One region of the Kitasatospora sp. NPDC048298 genome, then DNA from elsewhere that is predicted to be linked to it. Evidence: riboswitches for the same ligand, from Rfam matches in the RefSeq annotation. Region 1 holds a riboswitch; the other holds the start of a gene.
What was found. Region 1 has a riboswitch for cobalamin ahead of ACGF0D_RS27795 (ABC transporter substrate-binding protein). Riboswitches for the same ligand answer to the same signal wherever they lie in the genome.
Positions count from the first base shown of each region.

Region 2: it holds a riboswitch for cobalamin, as region 1 does, so the genes downstream of both, ACGF0D_RS20005 (CoA-acylating methylmalonate-semialdehyde dehydrogenase) here and ACGF0D_RS27795 (ABC transporter substrate-binding protein) in region 1, are expected to answer to the same signal.

Region 1 covers NZ_JBICYZ010000042.1:67,829-76,626, reverse strand. Annotated here, with positions in the region: gene ACGF0D_RS27800 (alpha/beta hydrolase) at 405-1,865, shown strand; cobalamin riboswitch at 1,984-2,189, shown strand; gene ACGF0D_RS27795 (ABC transporter substrate-binding protein) at 2,329-3,273, shown strand; gene ACGF0D_RS27790 (FecCD family ABC transporter permease) at 3,270-4,349, shown strand; gene ACGF0D_RS27785 (ABC transporter ATP-binding protein) at 4,346-5,164, shown strand; gene ACGF0D_RS27780 (ferredoxin) at 5,161-5,904, shown strand; gene ACGF0D_RS27775 (helicase C-terminal domain-containing protein) at 5,988-8,357, opposite strand; gene ACGF0D_RS27770 (SDR family NAD(P)-dependent oxidoreductase) at 8,660-8,798, opposite strand, start outside.
Region 2 covers NZ_JBICYZ010000025.1:97,020-105,817, forward strand. Annotated here, with positions in the region: gene mmsB (3-hydroxyisobutyrate dehydrogenase) at 1-708, opposite strand, end outside; gene ACGF0D_RS19995 (enoyl-CoA hydratase/isomerase family protein) at 705-1,778, opposite strand; gene ACGF0D_RS20000 (acyl-CoA dehydrogenase family protein) at 1,778-2,920, opposite strand; gene ACGF0D_RS20005 (CoA-acylating methylmalonate-semialdehyde dehydrogenase) at 2,929-4,428, opposite strand; cobalamin riboswitch at 4,640-4,831, opposite strand; gene ACGF0D_RS20010 (hypothetical protein) at 5,183-5,683, shown strand; gene ACGF0D_RS20015 (peptidase) at 5,688-6,713, shown strand; gene ACGF0D_RS20020 (hypothetical protein) at 7,066-7,788, shown strand; partial or broken gene ACGF0D_RS20025 (hypothetical protein) at 8,262-8,399, opposite strand; gene ACGF0D_RS20030 (hypothetical protein) at 8,429-8,497, shown strand; gene ACGF0D_RS20035 (hypothetical protein) at 8,693-8,798, shown strand, end outside.

The DNA.
Region 1 (8,798 bases):
AAGTCCCATGGGCCGGAGTGTAGGAGCGGCCCCTGACACCCGACCACGCCTCCCCGGGGCTTCCGAACCGGGATGACCTCCCGGGCCGAACCGGCACCGACCTGCCGACCGAGTACGTGACCCTCGTGCTCCGGCCTCAGCGCGCCGGGGTTCTCCCCCGATCGGGGGAGAACCCCTTCCCTACTTCGCGTGATGTGTGGCCGTCCCCCGAGAGCCATGATCATGTCCTGCCCGGTCGAAGCGACCGATACCTCGCCGGCGTCGCCCGGCCTCCGCTCCCGTTCCCGGGCTCGTCGGCCTCCGTGAAGACGCGGAGACGCGGAGACGCGGAGACGCGGAGAGCTCATCATCCGATCATTCGAAGGATCAGCATGACGATGCGAAACACACCCATATCCTCTCTCGTGACCGTCGGAGCTGCGGTGGTTCTGGCCGCGACGCTGACACCGGCGACGGCCTCCGCCACGTCCGGCACCGTCGCCGAGGACCCGATGCGGCCGTACACCCAGCAGACGCTCCGCTGGGGGCACTGCGACGAGCACACGCCGGCCGCTTTCCAGTGCGCGACCGTCAAGGTGCCACTGGACTACAACAACCCCGATGGCGAGAAGCTCGACGTCGTGGTGAACCGGTTGAAGGCGAGCAGTACGCAACACCGCCGCGGCGTACTGCTGTTCAACCCCGGCGGTCCCGGCGCTTCGGGTCTGGGTCTGCCGGTCGCCATGGAGCCGGTCATCCCCCAGGAGGTGAAGGACCGGTACGACCTCGTCGGCTTCGATCCGAGGGGCATCGGGCAGAGCTCCCCCGTCAGCTGCGGTCTGACTCCCGACGAGCTGAACATCGACCGCCCGTACCACGCCGAGACCTTCGCCAAGGACGTGCGGTGGGCGCGAACAGTGGCCGACAAGTGCGCCGCCGCGGAAGGGGACAAGCTGCGGCACATCACCACCCGCAACACCGCCCGCGACATGGACCTCATCCGCACCGTCATGGGAGAGAAGAGGATCTCCTACTACGGGGGCTCGTACGGCACCTATCTCGGCGCCGTCTACATGCAGATGTTCCCCCAGCGGGCCGACCGGTTCGTGCTGGACAGCGCGGTCGACCCCACGCAGTACGGGCGGGGCACCTTCCAGCAGATGGCGCAGGCGACCGAGCCCGCCTTCACGCGGTGGAGCGAGTGGACCGCAGGGCAGGACACCACGTACCACCTGGGCCGGACCCCGGCCGAAGTCCGCAACACCTTCTGGGACATCGTCGCCCGGGCGGATCGCAAGCCCGTCGACACCGGCGACGGCCCCCTCACCGGCGACGACATCCGCGCCGTGCGCGACATCTTCTTCACGGAGCGGAAGGCCGCCGACTGGATCGCCGGACTGAAGAAGGCCGCCGAGGACGACAAGCCCGCCGCGCCGGCGCCCGACCCCGAACTCCCCCCGGAGAACCTCCTCGCGAGCCTCTGGACGGTCATGTGCGGCGACACCGCCGCATCGTGGCCGCGTGACCCCGAGCAGTACCGGCGCGACACCGTGCGCGGCAAGGCCCGGTACCCGCTGTACGGGGACTTCGCGTACGGCATCAAGCCGTGCGCCTTCTGGAAGCCCGGCAGCGAAGCCCCGACCACGGTGGACAACGACGTCCAAGCGCTGATCCTGCAGAACGAGTGGGACTCCCAGACGCCCCTGACCGCCGCCCAGAGCATGCACCGGTCCCTGCACGGCTCCCGGATGATCACCGTGCTGGGAGGAGAGGGGCACGGCGTCTACGGCAACGGGTCCTGCGCGGACGCGGCCACCACGCGCTACCTGACCACGGGCAAGCTCCCGGGGGGCGACCTCACCTGCCAGGCACCGACCGCCCGATGAACCACCGCCGCCGCGGTGCGGCCCCGCCCGCGCGGCGTCGGTGGGCATCCGCGGGTCGTCGCGGCTCCCCGTCCGCCCTGCGGTCCCGGACTGTTCCCGGACAAGATCGCTAGGCCTGATATCTTGCCAGCGCCGTGGTGTTCGGGAAACCGGTCGAATTCCGGTGCGGCCCTCGCCACTGTTGCCGCGGAGTTCCGCGGCCCTCGCTGACCGGCTCTGCCGCCGGTCAGGGCCACTGGGCGGGCTGGAAGAGCCGCTTGGGAAGGTCGGCCGCGGCGCGTCGATGCGGAAGCCAGGAGACCGGCCACGGCGCGACATGTTCCACGAGGGTTTTGGAGAACACGTGCCCAGCGGTCTGCCGTACCCGTTTCGATCCATACGTTCCGCACATTCTGTACATTCCGCACGTCCCAGAGGGCCGATACGTGTCGGCCGGGCGGTCGCGGCCGTCCTGTTCACCGGCATGCTCGGCGCCTGCGCGGGCGTCCCGGCTCCCGTCGCGTCCGGCGGGACGGCCGGGAGTGCCGCGCCGGTCGGCGTGGACAACTGCGGGACCACCGTGACGGTCGGCGCGCCGCCCGAGCGGCTGGTGACCCTCAACCAGGGTGCCACCGAGGTCGCCCTGGCCCTCGGCCTGCAGTCCCGCATGGCCGGCACCGCCTACCTCGACGACTCCGTCCCGGAGAAGTGGAAGGCGGCCTACGACTCCGTCCCGGTGCTCTCCAAGGAGTACCCGACGAAGGAGAAGCTCCTCGCGGCCCGTCCCGACTTCCTGTACGCCTCCTACGCCAGCGCGTTCACCGACAAGGTCGCGGGCAGCCGGGAGGAACTGCGCGACCAGGGCATCCCGTCGTACGTGTCCCCGTTCGGCTGCTCGGACAAGAGCAAGGTACCGCCGACGACCTGGCAGGCGATGTGGGGCGAACTGAACGACGTCGCCAAGGTCTTCGGTGTCCCGGAGCGGGCCGTCGCGATCCAGCAGCAGCAGGAGCAGCAGCTTGCCCGGTTCACCGCGACGGCCGCGGGCAAGGGCCTGAAGGTCCTGTGGTACGACTCGGACACCAAGACGCCGTTCGTCGGTGCCGGCCACGGCGGACCTCAACTCGTACTCGATGCCGTGGGCGCCCGCAACGTCTTCGGGGACCTGCCCGGTGGCTGGCAGAACGTGAGCTGGGAGAAGGTCGTCGCGGCGGACCCGGACGCCATCGTGCTGGCGGACGCAGGCTGGGACACCGCCCAGTCCAAGATCGACTACTTGGAGAACGACCCGGTGCTGAGCAAGCTCGGCGCCGTGCAGCGCAAGGCCTTCGTGGTGGTGCCGTTCTCGGAGTCGACTCCCGGCGTGCTGCTCGCCGACGGTGCCGCCCGGGTGTCCGCGGGGCTGGGCCGGCTGCACCCGGGTTCATGACCACCGCGCCCCACCCCGTCGTGCGGTCCTCCGGTCCGGGCCGCGCGACGGCGGCGCTGGCCATCGGTGTGGCCCTGCTGCTGACCACCGTGCTCCTCGGCCTGGCCGTGGGCTCGCAACACGAGCCGGTCCACACCGTGATCGACGTCGTGGTGCGCCGTCTCGGGCTGGGCGACCCGAACGTCACGCTGCTGGACGATCAGATCGTCTGGCAGCTGCGGCTCCCCCGGGTTCTGGGAGCGGCTGCCACCGGCGCCGGCCTCGCGGTCTGCGGTGCGGTGTTGCAGACGCTGACCGGGAACGACCTGGCCGATCCCTTCCTGCTCGGGATCTCGGACGGAGCCGCCGCCGGCGCGGTCACCGTGATCGTCCTCGGCGCCGGCGTGTCCGGCGTCGTGGGCACCGGTGCGGTGGCGACGGCGGCCTTCGCCGGTGCCCTGCTCGCCGCCGTCGTCGTCCTGGCACTGGCCGGCGCGCGCACCCGGTCGCTACCGACCGCCCGGACCGTGCTCGCCGGCATCGCGGTGGGACAGATGTGCGGGGCGTACACCTCGTTCGTCGTGATGGTCCTCGGGGACCGCAACGCGGCGCGCGGTGTCATGGAGTGGACGCTCGGCTCGGTCGCCGGCGTGCGGTGGCCCACCGCCGTCTTCCTGACCGCGGTCGCGCTGATCGGTGTCACGGTCCTGGCCTCCTCGGCCCGCGACCTGGACGCCTTCGCCTTCGGCGAGACCTCCGCCCGCTCCCTCGGCGTCCACGTCGAGCGCACCCGCTGGGCCCTCGTCGCCACAGCCGCGCTGGTGACCGCGTGCCTGGTCGCCAACACCGGCGTCATCGGATTCCTCGGCCTGGTCGTACCGCATGTGGTCCGTCTCGTCTGCGGGCCGCGCCACGCCCTCCTGCTGCCCGTGTCGGCGCTGGTGGGCGCGTCCCTCCTGGTGGGCAGCGACATCGTGGCGCGCTCGGTCCTGCCCGACCGGGAGATTCCCGTCGGCGTCATCACGGCCGGGCTCGGAGCGCCCTTCTTCGCCTGGCTGCTGTGGCGCCAGGGGCGGGCCGACGGGAGGGGGCAGTGACAAAGACGCCCCCCGTCGAACTGCGCGCGGAGGGACTCCGTGTGCGGATCGGCGCAGCCACGCTGCTGGACGAGGTCTCGCTCGCGTTCGGCCCCGGCCGGGTCACGGGCCTGCTCGGGCCCAACGGCGCCGGGAAGACCACCTTGCTGCGCGCGGTCGCCGGGCTGACCCGGCCGAGCGCGGGACGGGTCCTCCTGGACGGAGCGGATCTCCACGCGCTCACGGCCCGCCGACGAGCCCGACAGGTGGCCTTCATGGAGCAGCAGGCGGACACCCGGCTGTCGCTGCCGGTCCGTCAGGTCATCGAGCTCGGACGCACGCCGCACCGCGGCCGCTGGCCCGTGCCGACGAACTCCGCGGCCGGCGCCCACGAGCGGTCCGTGTTCGCCGACGCCGTTGCCGCGGCCGACGTCGGCCACCTGCTCGACCGGTCCTGGCCGACGCTGTCGGGCGGCGAGCGGCAGCGGGTCCAGCTCGCGCGGGCGCTGGTGCAGGAGCCCGGCGTGCTGCTGCTCGACGAGCCCACCAACCACCTCGACCTACGCCACCAACTCGGCTTCCTCGAAACCGTACGCGGGCTGGGCGTCACCACGGTGGCCGCGCTGCACGACCTCGAACTCGCCGCCGCCTACTGCGACGAGGTGGTCGTCCTGCTCGACGGCCGCCTGGTCGCCCACGGGCCCGTCTCCGAGGTGCTCACCTCGCCCACGATCGCGCACGTCTACGGCGTCGACGTCACCGTGGAACGACACCCCCGGCACGACAGACCGCACATCCGGTGGAACGGACTGCTCCGCGAAAGGACGACCCCATGACCTCCCCCCTGCCGGATGCCCCCGCCCGCCGCAGTGCCGTACTCCTGGTCGGCATGTCGATCGGGGAAGTCGTCCGCCGTGACGAACTCCTCCGGACGGCGGCGTCGCACCGGGCCTCGATCGCGTTCCTGCAGCAGGGAGACCCCTCCCTGTCGGCCGCGCTGACCAGGCTGGCCAACGAGGGCAACGAGACCGTGGTCGTGATCGGCGTCCGCCTCGCGGCTTCCGGCCCGGCCCATTCCTGGCTACGGCGGATCGCCGCGCACTGGTGGCGCGAGCGTGCGGGCCACCGCCCCGAACTCCTCGTCGCGACCCGCCTCGCCGACTCACCGGACGCGGTCGCCGCGGTGGCCGCGGTGACGAAGGCCATCAGCGGCACGGAGCCCGGCCTCACGTCCACGGCCTGGGAGGAGGTCCCCGGCCACCGGCACCAGGTCATGGTGTGCCGCGGTCCGCGTTGCGCGGCCGTGGGCGCGGAGGAGGGACTACGCGCCCTGGTAGGGAAACTGACCGAGCTGGGCCTCGGCGACGACGACGTGCTCGTCACCCAGACGGGGTGCCAGTTCCCCTGCAACCAGGCCCCCGTCGTCAGCGTGCAGCCGGACGACATCTGGTACGGGAGGATCGACCCGGCTGTCGCCGACCGCATCGTCACCGAGCACCTCGCCGGCGGACGACCGGTCGAGTCCCACCGACTCCCCCGCCACAGGAGAGAACAGACAGGCCACCACGACGACTGATCGCGACCACCGGCACGGGAGCGGGGTGAACTCCGTTCCCGGCCCACCGCGAGGTGCCCGCTCCGGCGGCGATCCCGCCCGGGCTACGCGGGCATCACCCCGTGGATGCGGGAGATGGTGAACATCCGCTCGTCGTTCCGCAGGTGACACCAGCCGTGCAGGTAGGGGGCGTCCAGTTCGAGCCGGCTGAGGGTGCGGACCGTCTCGTCGCCCGAGGTCGCGACGTACTCGATCGTGATGGCCTGGCCGTCGTCGACGGCATGGGCCAGCTGGCGGACGTCGGTGAAGGACAGGTTGCGCGCGTGCCCTGCGATGATCTCCTCGGTGTCGCTGGCGTACGGGCGGTCGTCCCACGGGTCCGGCTCCGGGATGTCCTGCGGGGCGTCCCGAAGCCGGACGGCGAGGGAGGGCAGGTCGACGGTCGTCCGGGCGTCCGTGGTGTGGGCGTCCGCCCGCTGTGTGCGGGACCTGCCACCGGACGGGCGCGGCGGCGGGAGGGTGCTCGCCGCGCGGGCGCGTTGGGCCCGCTCGATGCGGACGGACCCGTCGGGCTTCTCGGCGACGGGGGCGTAGCCCGCGGACCGCAGTGCCGCGAGCGTCTTGTCGAGCGGGGTCCGGCTGATCAGCACCGTCGGTGCCAGCAGCCGCAGGCCGAGCTGGGTGAGCTTGCGGTGCGCTGCCAGTTCGGCCAGGAGGGCGGGCTCCTCACCGTGGATCACACAGGCCGCGGAGACGATGCGCACTCGACCGTGGCTGCGCGCGGTGTCGTGGATCAGGTACGAGAGCGGCTGGGGAAGCGGCTCGACGGCGATGGCGGCCAGGTCGGCTGTGAGGGCGTCGGGGGTGAGGCCGGCGTCGAGGGCACGGCGGACGCTTCCCGGGCTGAACCGCCATACGGACGCCGCACCGGCGCTCTCCCGGTCCGCGACGGAGTCCAGCAGGGCGAGGAGGTGCGCCGACGGTGTGCCGGCGACCACGGCGGTGAGATCGCTTCCGAAGCGGGCAGTCCCGCTCGCGGCGGGCAGCAGTCGCCGGCAGGCGTCGGTCAGGGCTTGGGCGTCGTCGGCGAGCAGGGCGGCGCCGATCGGGGACACGGCCCCGAGGGCGAGTGCGCCGAGCAGTTCCGCCTCCCGGATCAGGGTGGCGAACGGCGTGGTGTCCTGGGGGAGTTCGTCGACGAGCGGGCGCAGCCACCCGAGCAGCGCTCCCAGGTCCGCCGAGTTCGCCGCGCCTTCGCCGGCCGGGAGTTGCGACGCGGCGGTGAGCAACCCGTGCCGGGCCTGCACGCAGCCTCCGCAGGGCGGTGCCCCGGCGAGCGCCGGCAGAGCCTTCCCGTCCTCGTCGCGGCTCCCGCCGGGGGTCAGCGGGAGTGCCCACCACGCCCGGAGCAGCACGGCGAGCTGGTCGGCCGGTTCCTGCTCGGCCCAGTTGTCGTAGGACGCGGTCGCCGCGACCCGGTCGCCGTCCCGGGCCAGCAGCCCGGCCGCGCTCGCCGCCTCCAGGACGAGGCGTACCGGGATCTCGTCGCACTGTGCCGCTCTGCCGATCCGGGCCAGCTCGCGGGCGCCGACCCCGCCGGCCTTGAGCCGGGCCGGTGGAGCGGCGGCGCACACCCCGAGGACGGACACGGCGTGGGCGGCGAACGCCATCGTGGCGGCCGAGGTTTCCCGGTCGATGTCCGAGACGGTGGCGGGCGCCGGCCGCACGCCGGGCGGGAGGGGTGTGAACGGGGCGTGCCAGTCGGGGCCGCGCAGTGCGAGTGCCACCTCCGCGGGCATGCGGGCCGGCCCGTACCGGTGCCGGTCCCGGATCAGTAGTCCCCTTTCCAGTGCCCACTGTTCGCCGGGCTCGGAGTCGGCCCGAGGCCCCCCGAACATGATGAAGCCCGGTCGTTCCGGAGCCTCCTGTGCCCGCCGCTCGAGGAGTTTCCGCGTGGCTGCGGGCGCCTTGGCCACCAGCGCGGTGACCCGGACCGGGTCGCTGTGATGGTCGATCAGCGCCGCCAGGCGCATTTCTTTCCTGTTGGCGGCGGGTTTGATGGCGAGTTTCGCCACCATGCGGCCCAGTTCGTCGGAGTTCGAGCCCCCGAGCAGTCGTGCGAGCGGTGCGTCGAGTCCCAGCGGCGAGGTCCACGCGTTCCGCAGCGGCGCGGCCATGTGCAGCAGGCCGTTGCCGTCGGGCCACATCAGAGCGCGATCCGCCAGTGCCTCCAGGGCGGCGGCCAACCCGTGGGCGCGTTCACCGTGTGTCGCGTCCAGGAGGCCTGCCAGGTCGTCCCGCGACGCAACCGTCAGTACGGCGACGGCCTCCGCCACCTGTAGGCACGGCTGCGTGAGTCGGGGCAGGGCCAGCGCCACGGACGCCGGGCGCTGGAGGCGGTCCGCCAGTTCGCCGACCGACCGCGGTTCCGGAGCCGACACGGCGTCCGGGCGCGCCGCCAGGACCCGCTCCAACTCGGCCGCGTCAAGACCGCGAAGCCATGCGGCCAGCGTCGATCCGTTCTTCTTACTGATGGGGACACCTCGCCACGCAGAAGGATGACTGCCCTGCCGAAAGCAGGCCCGGTGCACAAGGATGGCCTACCGGAGGGGGTGAGTGCGACGAAAGCCCCGACGGAGGGGCCGAGACCGTTCTTCGCCTCCCACCCAGGACGTCCGGTCCGCGGCGAAGGAGGAGGCCGCCGGCGACCGGCACAACCTGGTGATCGTCCTCGAACAGCGGCCTCGGGGCGGTACCGGTAGCCGCGGCCGGCGCCCTACTTGCCGACCAGCACCCGGGCGACGATCCCGCTGAGCGCCCCGGGCGCCAGCCGACGGGCCGTCCACAGGGCCCGGGTCCCACGCCCCGGAAAGGCCCACGACCGGCGACGCGCCAGCGCCCGGTCCATCGAGTCC
Region 2 (8,798 bases), on a different contig from region 1:
GAACCCGGCCGCGTAGTCGCGGTTCGCCGGGCTGGTGGGGACGGGCCCGGGGACGGGGCAGTTGGACGTGAGCGCCCAGCACTGCCCGGAGGCGGCGGAGGCCACGTCGAACAGCGCCTCGTGGCTGAGCCCGAGGCTCTCCCCGAGGACGAAGGCCTCGCTGACCGCGATCATCGAGACGCCGAGGATCATGTTGTTGCAGATCTTCGCGGCCTGCCCCGCCCCGGAGGCGCCGCAGTGCACGACCCGGCGGCCCATCGCGGCCAGCAACGGTTCGGCCTCGCCGAAGTCGGCGTCCTCCGCGCCGACCATGAAGGTCAGGCTCGCGGCCTCGGCGCCGGGCACACCACCGGACACCGGCGCGTCGACGGCCCGGTGCCCGGTCGTGCGGGCCAGGTCGGCGGCGATCCGGGCGTCCCCGACGGCGATGGTGGAGCAGTCCACGAACAGCGCCTCGCGCGCGGCGGCGGTCAGGCCCTCGTAGGCCTCCAGCACGTGCCGGCCGGTCGGCAGCATGGTGATGACCACCTCGGCCCCGGCCACCGCCCGCTCCGCCGACTCGGCGACGGCGATCCCGTGGCCCGCCGCCCGCTCACGGGCGTCCGCCGCGAGGTCGTAGCCGGTCACCCGGTGGCCGGCCTTGACGAGGTTGGCGGCCATCGGGCCGCCCATGTTGCCCAGTCCGATGAATCCGATGTCGAGGGTCACCAGCGCTCCAGGGGTGTGGTGGCGGCGAGGCCGAGTTCGCGCTCGCCGAGCGGGGCGAAGTAGCGGGCCACAGCGGCGGGTTCGACGGCGCCCAGCGCCGCCGGGCTCCACCGCGGCGAACGGTCCTTGTCGATCACCTGGGCCCGGATGCCCTCGGCGAGGTCGCCGGTGGCCAGGGCCGCGCAGGAGGTGCGGTACTCCTGGTCCAGGACGGCCTCCAGCGGGCCGAGGGCGCGGGCCCGTCGCAACGCGGCCAGCGTGGCCTTCACGGCGGTGGGCGAGTTGGCGGTGATCCGGTCGACGGCCTTCTTCGCCTCCGGTTCACCGCTGTCCCGCAGCCGGTCGAGGATCTCCTCGACGGTGCCGGCCGCGTAGCACCGGTCGATCCATCCGCGCTGTCCGTCCAGCACACCGGCCGGCGCCGGTCCGACGTGCCGTTCGAGGGCGTCGTGCACGGGCAGCTCGGCGAGGTCGTCGAGCAGCGCCGGGACCTTCTCCGTGGGAACGAAGTGGTCGGCGAGCCCACAGAGCAGCGCGTCCGCGGCACCGACGGAACCGGCGGTCAGGGCCAGGTGGGTGCCCAACTCGCCCGGAGCGAGGGCGAGCAGGTACGTGCCGCCGACATCGGGGACGAAGCCGATGCCCGCCTCCGGCATGGCCACGCGGGTCGTCCCGGTGACGATGCGGACGCTGCCGTGGGCGGAGACGCCGACGCCGCCGCCCATCACGATGCCGCTCATGAGCGCCACGTAGGGCTTGGGGTAGCGGGCGATCCGGGCGTTGAGGCGGTACTCGTCGCGCCAGAACTCCTCGACGGCGCCCCGGTCCCCGCCGGTGGCGGCGCGGTGGATGGCGACGATGTCGCCGCCCGCGCAGAAGGCCCGTTCACCGGCGCCGGTGACGACGACGGTGTCGACCCGGTCGTCCTCCTCCCAGGTGTCCAGGGCCTGCGCGATCCGCCGCACCATGCCGTGGGTGAGGGCGTTCAGGGCCGCCGGCCGGTTGAGGACGATCAGCCCGGCCCGGCCCTCCCGCTGGACGAGGACCTCCGCGGTGTCGTTCGGGGTCATCACGCGGCTCCGGTCAGGCCGCGGGCGACGATGACGCGCATGATCTCGTTGGTCCCTTCCAGGATCTGGTGCACCCGCAGGTCGCGGACGATCTTCTCGATGCCGTACTCGGCCAGGTAGCCGTAGCCGCCGTGCAGTTGGAGGGCCTGGTTGGCGACCTCGAAGCCGGTGTCGGTGGCGTAGCGCTTGGCCATCGCGCACAGCTGGGGCGCCCGGGGATCGCCCCGGTCCAGGGCGGCCGCCGCCCGCCATACCAGCGCCCTGGCCGCCTCCAACTCCGTCGCCATGTCGGCGAGTCGGAACTGCAGGGCCTGGGAGTGCAGGAGCCGGGCGCCGAACGCCTCGCGGTCCGCCAGGTAGCCGGTGGCGCGCTCCAGGGCGTCCTGCGCGCCGCCGAGCGAGCAGGCGGCGATGCCGAGCCGGCCCCCGTTCAGCCCGCTCATGGCGATCCGGAAGCCCTCGCCCTCCGCGCCGAGCAGGCGGTCGGCGGGCAGGCGCACCCCGTCGAGGAGCACCTGCCGGGTGGGCTGGGCGTTCCAGCCCATCTTCCGCTCGTTCGGCCCGAACGAGACGCCGGGGTCGTCCCGTTGGACGACGAAGGCGGACACCCCGTCGGCCCCCGGGCCGCCGGTGCGGGCCATCACCAGGTAGACCTCGGAGGCGCCGGCGCCGGAGATGAACTGCTTGACGCCGTCGAGCACCCAGGCGTCCCCGTCCCGGCGGGCCCGGGTGGTGAGCGCGGCGGCGTCCGAGCCGGCGCCCGGCTCGGTGAGGCAGTAGCTGGCGGGGGTCTCCATCGTGCAGAGACCAGCCAGCCACCGGGCGCGCTGGGCGTCGTCGCCGTAGCGGTCGATCATCCAGGCGACCATGTTGTGGATGGACAGGTAGGCGGCGATCGAGGGGCAGCCGGTCGCCAGCGCCTCGAAGACGAGCACGCCGTCGGCGCGGGTGAGCCCGGATCCGCCGGACTCCTCGCCGACGTAGACGCCGGCCAGGCCGACCTCCGCCGCCTTGCGCAGCACGTCCACCGGGAAGTGCTTGGCCTGGTCCCACTCGACGGCGTTCGGTGCGAGGTGCTCGCGGGCGAAGGTCCGGGTCGTCTCGACGATGGCGAGTTGATCGTCGGTCAGTTGCGTGTGCACGGCCCGCCTCAGCCCATCGTCGGCATGGTGAAGCTCGCGCCCTCCTTGACCCCGGAGGGCCAGCGCGAGGTGACGGTGCGGGTGCGGGTGTAGAAGCGGATCGAGTCCGGCCCGTGCTGGTTGAGGTCGCCGAAGGCGGAGCGCTTCCAGCCGCCGAAGGTGTGGTAGGCGATCGGGACCGGGATGGGCACGTTGACGCCGACCATGCCGGTGTTCACCCGGCGGGTGAAGTCACGGGCGGTGTCGCCGTCCCGGGTGTAGATGGCCACGCCGTTGCCGTACTGGTGCTCGCTGGGCAGCCGCAGCGCCTCCTCGTAGTCGGCGGCGCGGACGACGGTGAGCACCGGGCCGAAGATCTCCTCCTGGTAGATCCGCATGTCCGGGGTGACCCGGTCGAACAGGGAGGCGCCGAGGAAGTAGCCGTCCTCGTGGCCGGGGAGGCGGAAGTCCCTTCCGTCCACGACGAGTTCGGCGCCCTCCCGGACGCCGAGGTCCAGGTGGTCGCGGACGCGGTCCAGCGCGTCGCGGCCCACCAGCGGGCCGAAGTCCGCCGCCGGGTCGTCCGAGCGGCCGATCTTGAGCCCGGCGATCCGCTCGACCAGCTTCGCCACCAGGGCGTCCGCGGTCTCCTCGCCCACCGGTACGGCGACCGAGATCGCCATGCAGCGTTCCCCGGCCGAGCCGTAGCCGGCGCCGACCAGCGCGTCGGCGGCCTGGTCGAGGTCGGCGTCCGGCATCACGATCATGTGGTTCTTGGCGCCGCCGAAGCACTGCGCCCGCTTCCCGTGCGCAGCGGCGGTCGCGTACACGTACTGGGCGATCGGCGTGGAGCCGACGAAACCGAGCGCCTCGACCCGCGGGTCCTCCAGCAGGGTGTCCACGGCCTCCTTGCCGCCGTTGACCACGTTGAGCACGCCCGGCGGCAGCCCGGCCTCCAGGAACAGCTCGGCCAGCCGCAGCGGCACCGAGGGGTCGCGCTCGGAGGGCTTGAGGACGAAGGCGTTGCCGCAGGCCAGCGCGGGTGCGGCCTTCCAGAGTGGGATCATCGCGGGGAAGTTGAACGGCGTGATGCCGGCGACGACGCCGAGCGGCTGGCGCATCGAGTAGACGTCGATGCCGGTGCCGGCGTTGTCGCTGAACTCGCCCTTCAGCAGGTGCGGGATCCCGGCGGCGAACTCCACGACCTCCAGGCCGCGTTGGATGTCGCCGTGGGCGTCGGCCACGGTCTTGCCGTGCTCGGCGGACAGCAGCCGGGCCAGTTCCTCCTTCTCCTGCTCGACCAGTTGCAGGAAGCGCAGCAGCACCCGCGCCCGCCGCTGCGGGTTCCAGGCCGCCCACGCGGGCTGGGCCTGCGCGGCGTCGGCGATCACCGCCTCGACCTCGGCGCGGTCGGCCAGCGGCACCCGGGCCTGCACCCGGCCGGTGTTGGGGTCGTACACGTCGCCGAAGCGGCCGGACGTCCCGGCGACGCGCTTGCCGCCGACGAAGTGGGTCAGTTCACGGACCATCGGTTCCTACTCTCGACAGGGTCGGGGAGAGGAGGAATGGAGGCCGCCGCCGACGGGCGGGCGCACGGTGATGCGGCCGCGCGACGTCACGGTGGCGGTGGCATGACGAACCGTCAGAGCGGTTGGGCCCCGGCAGTCGTCGGCACAGGACAGCCAGGAGCAGTGGAACGGGAGCAGCCCGGAGTCATGCGTGTCGTCTCCATCCTCGTGGAAAACACGGATCACCCGCGGCCGGTATCCTGACTCCCGGATCACCGCACGCCCTCAGGCCTTCCCGGCTGGCTGCCAGTGGCCGTCCCTCACGAGGACGAACTCCCCGGTCACAGTGGCGGGACCGTGCCGGACTCACACCGGCTTCCCTGACACCGCGGACCTGCCGTCGACCATATAGTTGGACGTCCTAGTAAGTCCAGAGGGCGCCGTCTGCGCGTTGTGCCCGCCCTGAGGCCCGCCGATCCTGCGCCACCGAGCGGGCCCGGCCGGCCGTGCGCTCCCGGCTTTGGTGGGGGGTGAGGGCGCGGCGGTCCCGGCGTGCCGAGCCGCGGCCGTCGAAGGAGACCGTACGGAACGGCCCGCACCGCACCCCGCGTGTCGCGGGCTGGGCTTCGATCCGGCTGAAACGGGGTCATTCGTGTGGCGGAGTGTGGCGCGCGTCGGCTTGCGTGAACAGGGCCGCGCCCGATTCCCTGACGCCACGTCTGCCAGTGTCCGTTGGCGGGCAGCTACTTCGGGAGCAATTGTGCTTGCACGAATCATGTCCATCGCGGCCGCAGCCGTGACTCTCGTCGCGGTCCAGCCGGGCCTCGCCGTCGCGGCGGCCGACCCCAGCACCACAGTCACGTTCGCCGTCACGTCCGGCGCGTTGACGCTGACGGTACCGGCCAGTGCCAACCTCGGCTCGGGAGCGCCCGGCACCGTCATCAGCGCGCCGATCGGGCCCTGTACCGTCACCGACGATCGCGCCCTCGTCTCGGCCTCCTGGACGGTGACCGCAGCGGAGACGGACTTCACAAACGGTGTGACGACGATCGCCGCCACCGACGCCACCTACACGGTCGGGACGGTGACGACGACCGGTACCATTACCGCCACTCCAACGAACGTGACGCTGAGCAACAGCGCGCAGACGGTGCTCACCGGGAGCGCTGGTGTCGGAGACAACACCGCGTCCTGGAACCCGACAATCTCCGTCAACGTGCCCCCCAGCGCCGTCGGCGGGATCTACACCGGAACGCTGACCCAGTCCGTTGCCTGATGGAATGAAGGGCGCGCGCCGGTGCGGGGTTCTGCTGCTGGCGCTGGCCCTCGTACAGGCGGCCGGGGTGATGCCGGCAGCGGGGCATGCGGCACCCGGGTTGTCCTCCCCCCGGGACCCGGCCGCGGGGAAGACCATCGGTATCAAGCTGCTCGACGCTCCGGAAAGCCGCCGTGCGGATCCCAGGGCGCACGCCTACATCGTCGACCACGTCGCGCCCGGCTCGACCATCGAGCGGCGGGTGGAGGTCACCAACGAGTCGTCCACGCCGATGCACGTCAACGTCTACGCCGCGGCGGCCACCATCGCGAAGGGTGAGTTCACCTTCGCGCCGGAGCGCACCCCCAACGAGCTGACCGGCTGGACGTCACTCGACACGGCGGACCTTGAGCTGGCGGCCTCCGAAACGGTGCGAGTACGCGCCACCATCCGGGTGCCCGGGGACGCCGCCGCCGGGGAGCGATACGGCGTCATCTGGGCACAGACGGACACCCCCACGGACCGCTCGCACAATGTGACGTTCCAGGGCCGGGTGGGCGTCCGCATGTACATCGACGTCGGTCCCGGTGGTGAGCCACCCTCGGACTTCGAGATCGAGCGGCTCCATCCGGCCCGAGCCCGCGACGGGCGGGGGGAGGTTCGCGCCCGGATCCACAACACGGGGGGCCGCGCCCTGGACATCGGCGGGGCACTCTCCGTCTTCGACGGGTCGGGCGGACTGCGCGCCGGACCGTTCCCGGCCAGGACGGGCACCACACTGGCTCCGGGTGACGCTGCGGAGATGGTCGTCCCGTTGGACGCACAGCTGTCGGACGGCTCGTCGACGGTGGAGCTCACGCTCAAGAGCGGCCTGGTCGAGCACACCGCGCGCGCCACCGTCACCTTCCCGACGACTCCCGGTAGCACTGGAGCGGTCGCCGCGTCGGTCGCCCAGCAAGGGCACTTCCCGTCCCCTGTGGTCGCCGGGCTTTCGGCCCTCGTCGCTGCCCTGTGCCTTCTGCTCTTCAAGTTCCTCCGGCGCCGCCGGTGACCACTCCGACCGAGCCCCGCCCCCGCGTCCGGCTGATCCGCTCCGTGGGTGACGCATGAGGGTCGTCATCGAGCGCGCCACCGCTCCTTTCGCGCCGGCGTCATCCTCGCCGGCGCTCTGCGGCGCACCACTGGCCCACCCGCTGTGTTCGGCGGGTTGTCCGTCGGGTCTCGTGTGCTCGCCGCGATCACCACCGTGTTGTATGTGCGAGCGCACTCACCGAAGCGCAAAGTGATATTCGGGTCACGAACAGTAACGGCTTGTTGTCGGCGATTTGGAAGCGGAGATGTCGGTGTTCAGGCATGGGAGAGGGCGGGCTGAAGCAAGCCGCGGCCCGGGAGGAATGGGCGGCATGTTTCGACGGTGGCTGAGGGTACGGGTCCGCAAGCCGGCGGCGGTCATGATGGCCGGGTTGGCCGTCCTGGCGATCGTCCTGGCCACAGTCTGGACGGCCACGGCTCAGCGCGCCTCCGTCGCCCAGGTCAACGGCCGCACGGTGCCGGTGATCGACACCGCCGCCACCGGCCTCACCGAATCCAGTGGCAGCGCCACCACTGACCGCGGCGGCACCGAGAGCGCTGCCGGCACCGGCAGTACCGGCCTCACATTCACGGTACTCGGCCCCTCCCTGACCATCGCCAAGAGTCACGCGGACCACTTCGTCCGGGGCGAGGACGGCGTTTACACCATTACTGTGGGTAACGCCACAGCGGTCGGCCCGACCGATGGCACCACGGTCACCGTTCACGACACCCTCCCCGCAGGTCTTCGGGCCGACCGGATCACCGGGAAGGGATGGCACTGCATTCTGGCCACCCTCACCTGTACCCGCAGCGACGTCCTGCCTGCCGGGCAGAGCTACCCGCCCATCACCCTGAAGGTCGACGTCTCCTGCGACGCCCCTGCGCAGGTCACCAACACCGCTACCGTCACCGGAGGCGGTGACGCCACCATCCACACCGCCAACGACCTCACCACGATCAAGCACTACGAGCACCACGAGCACCACGGTGACGGGCACGACGGCGACGGGCACGACGGGGGTCATGACCACTGCGATCGCCACGACCCCTGAACTCAGCCCGCGTGGGCGTAGCGGAAGGCGTGCCGGTCCTCCGTCCCCGCGGTGGTCGCGGAGCGCTACTCAGCCTCGCCGGTGGCGTCCCGTGCGGGGCGGGACGCGGGCGCCCCGTGCGGCGAAAGCCCCGGGCGCTCGGGCCCTGCTGGAAGCGGTGGGCCCTCGGCACCCGGGGCTTGGAGGCGGCCGCCGCCCGCGCGGCCACCAGCTCGCCGCCAGCAGGTCCCGCTGATCGGCCGCGAGTTCTGACCCGCCTCGCGCGTACCCCACCGGCCGCGCTGCTCGACCTCGAAGACAGTCGCCTTCCCAAGTGTTCGCCTGGAAAGTCCAGTTGGGGCCGGCGATGAGGTTGCCGGCGTCCGATGGCGGCGCTGTTCGAGTATGGGACTCAAGCGGTCGCCTCCGGACGTACCCAGGTCGAACGCGGACTCCTCGAACACGGCGGCAGCGTCGGCCAGGGCGACCGCCAAGCCGACGATGGTGACCAGGTAGGCGGCGTTGACTCCGGTCCCGGCTCCGGCCTCGAAGACGCGCTGGCCGGGCCGGGCGCCGAGCTGTTCGAGCATCAGGGCGACGATCGCGGGCTGGGACGCGGCGCTGATCTGGGTTCGCCAAGAACAAGTGCGGCGACAACGCGGTGACCACGTTCCTGACCACTGGGGAGCGACCGGTGCCGGATCTCGCCTGCGTGGCCGAGACCGGCTGAGCGGACAGCCGAATCAGCCGAACATTCGACGGACAACACCGCAATGCCCCCGCGATCGACGGTGTCCCGGATCTCGTCCGGGCATGCGCCAGGACGAGATCCGGGACACCGAAAGCGCGATCCGGAGATCGCGACGGACGTGGGTGGCCATCGCCCGCCCGGCACCGCCCGGAACGATCGGGTGAGAACCGGTGCATGCCCGCAGTGCGCGTTCCGTTGGGCGGTACGGAATGGGCTACATCCACGACTGCCGGTCGTGCGAAGGCCGGCTTCGCGTTCGGTTTCGGCCTCGCACCCGACC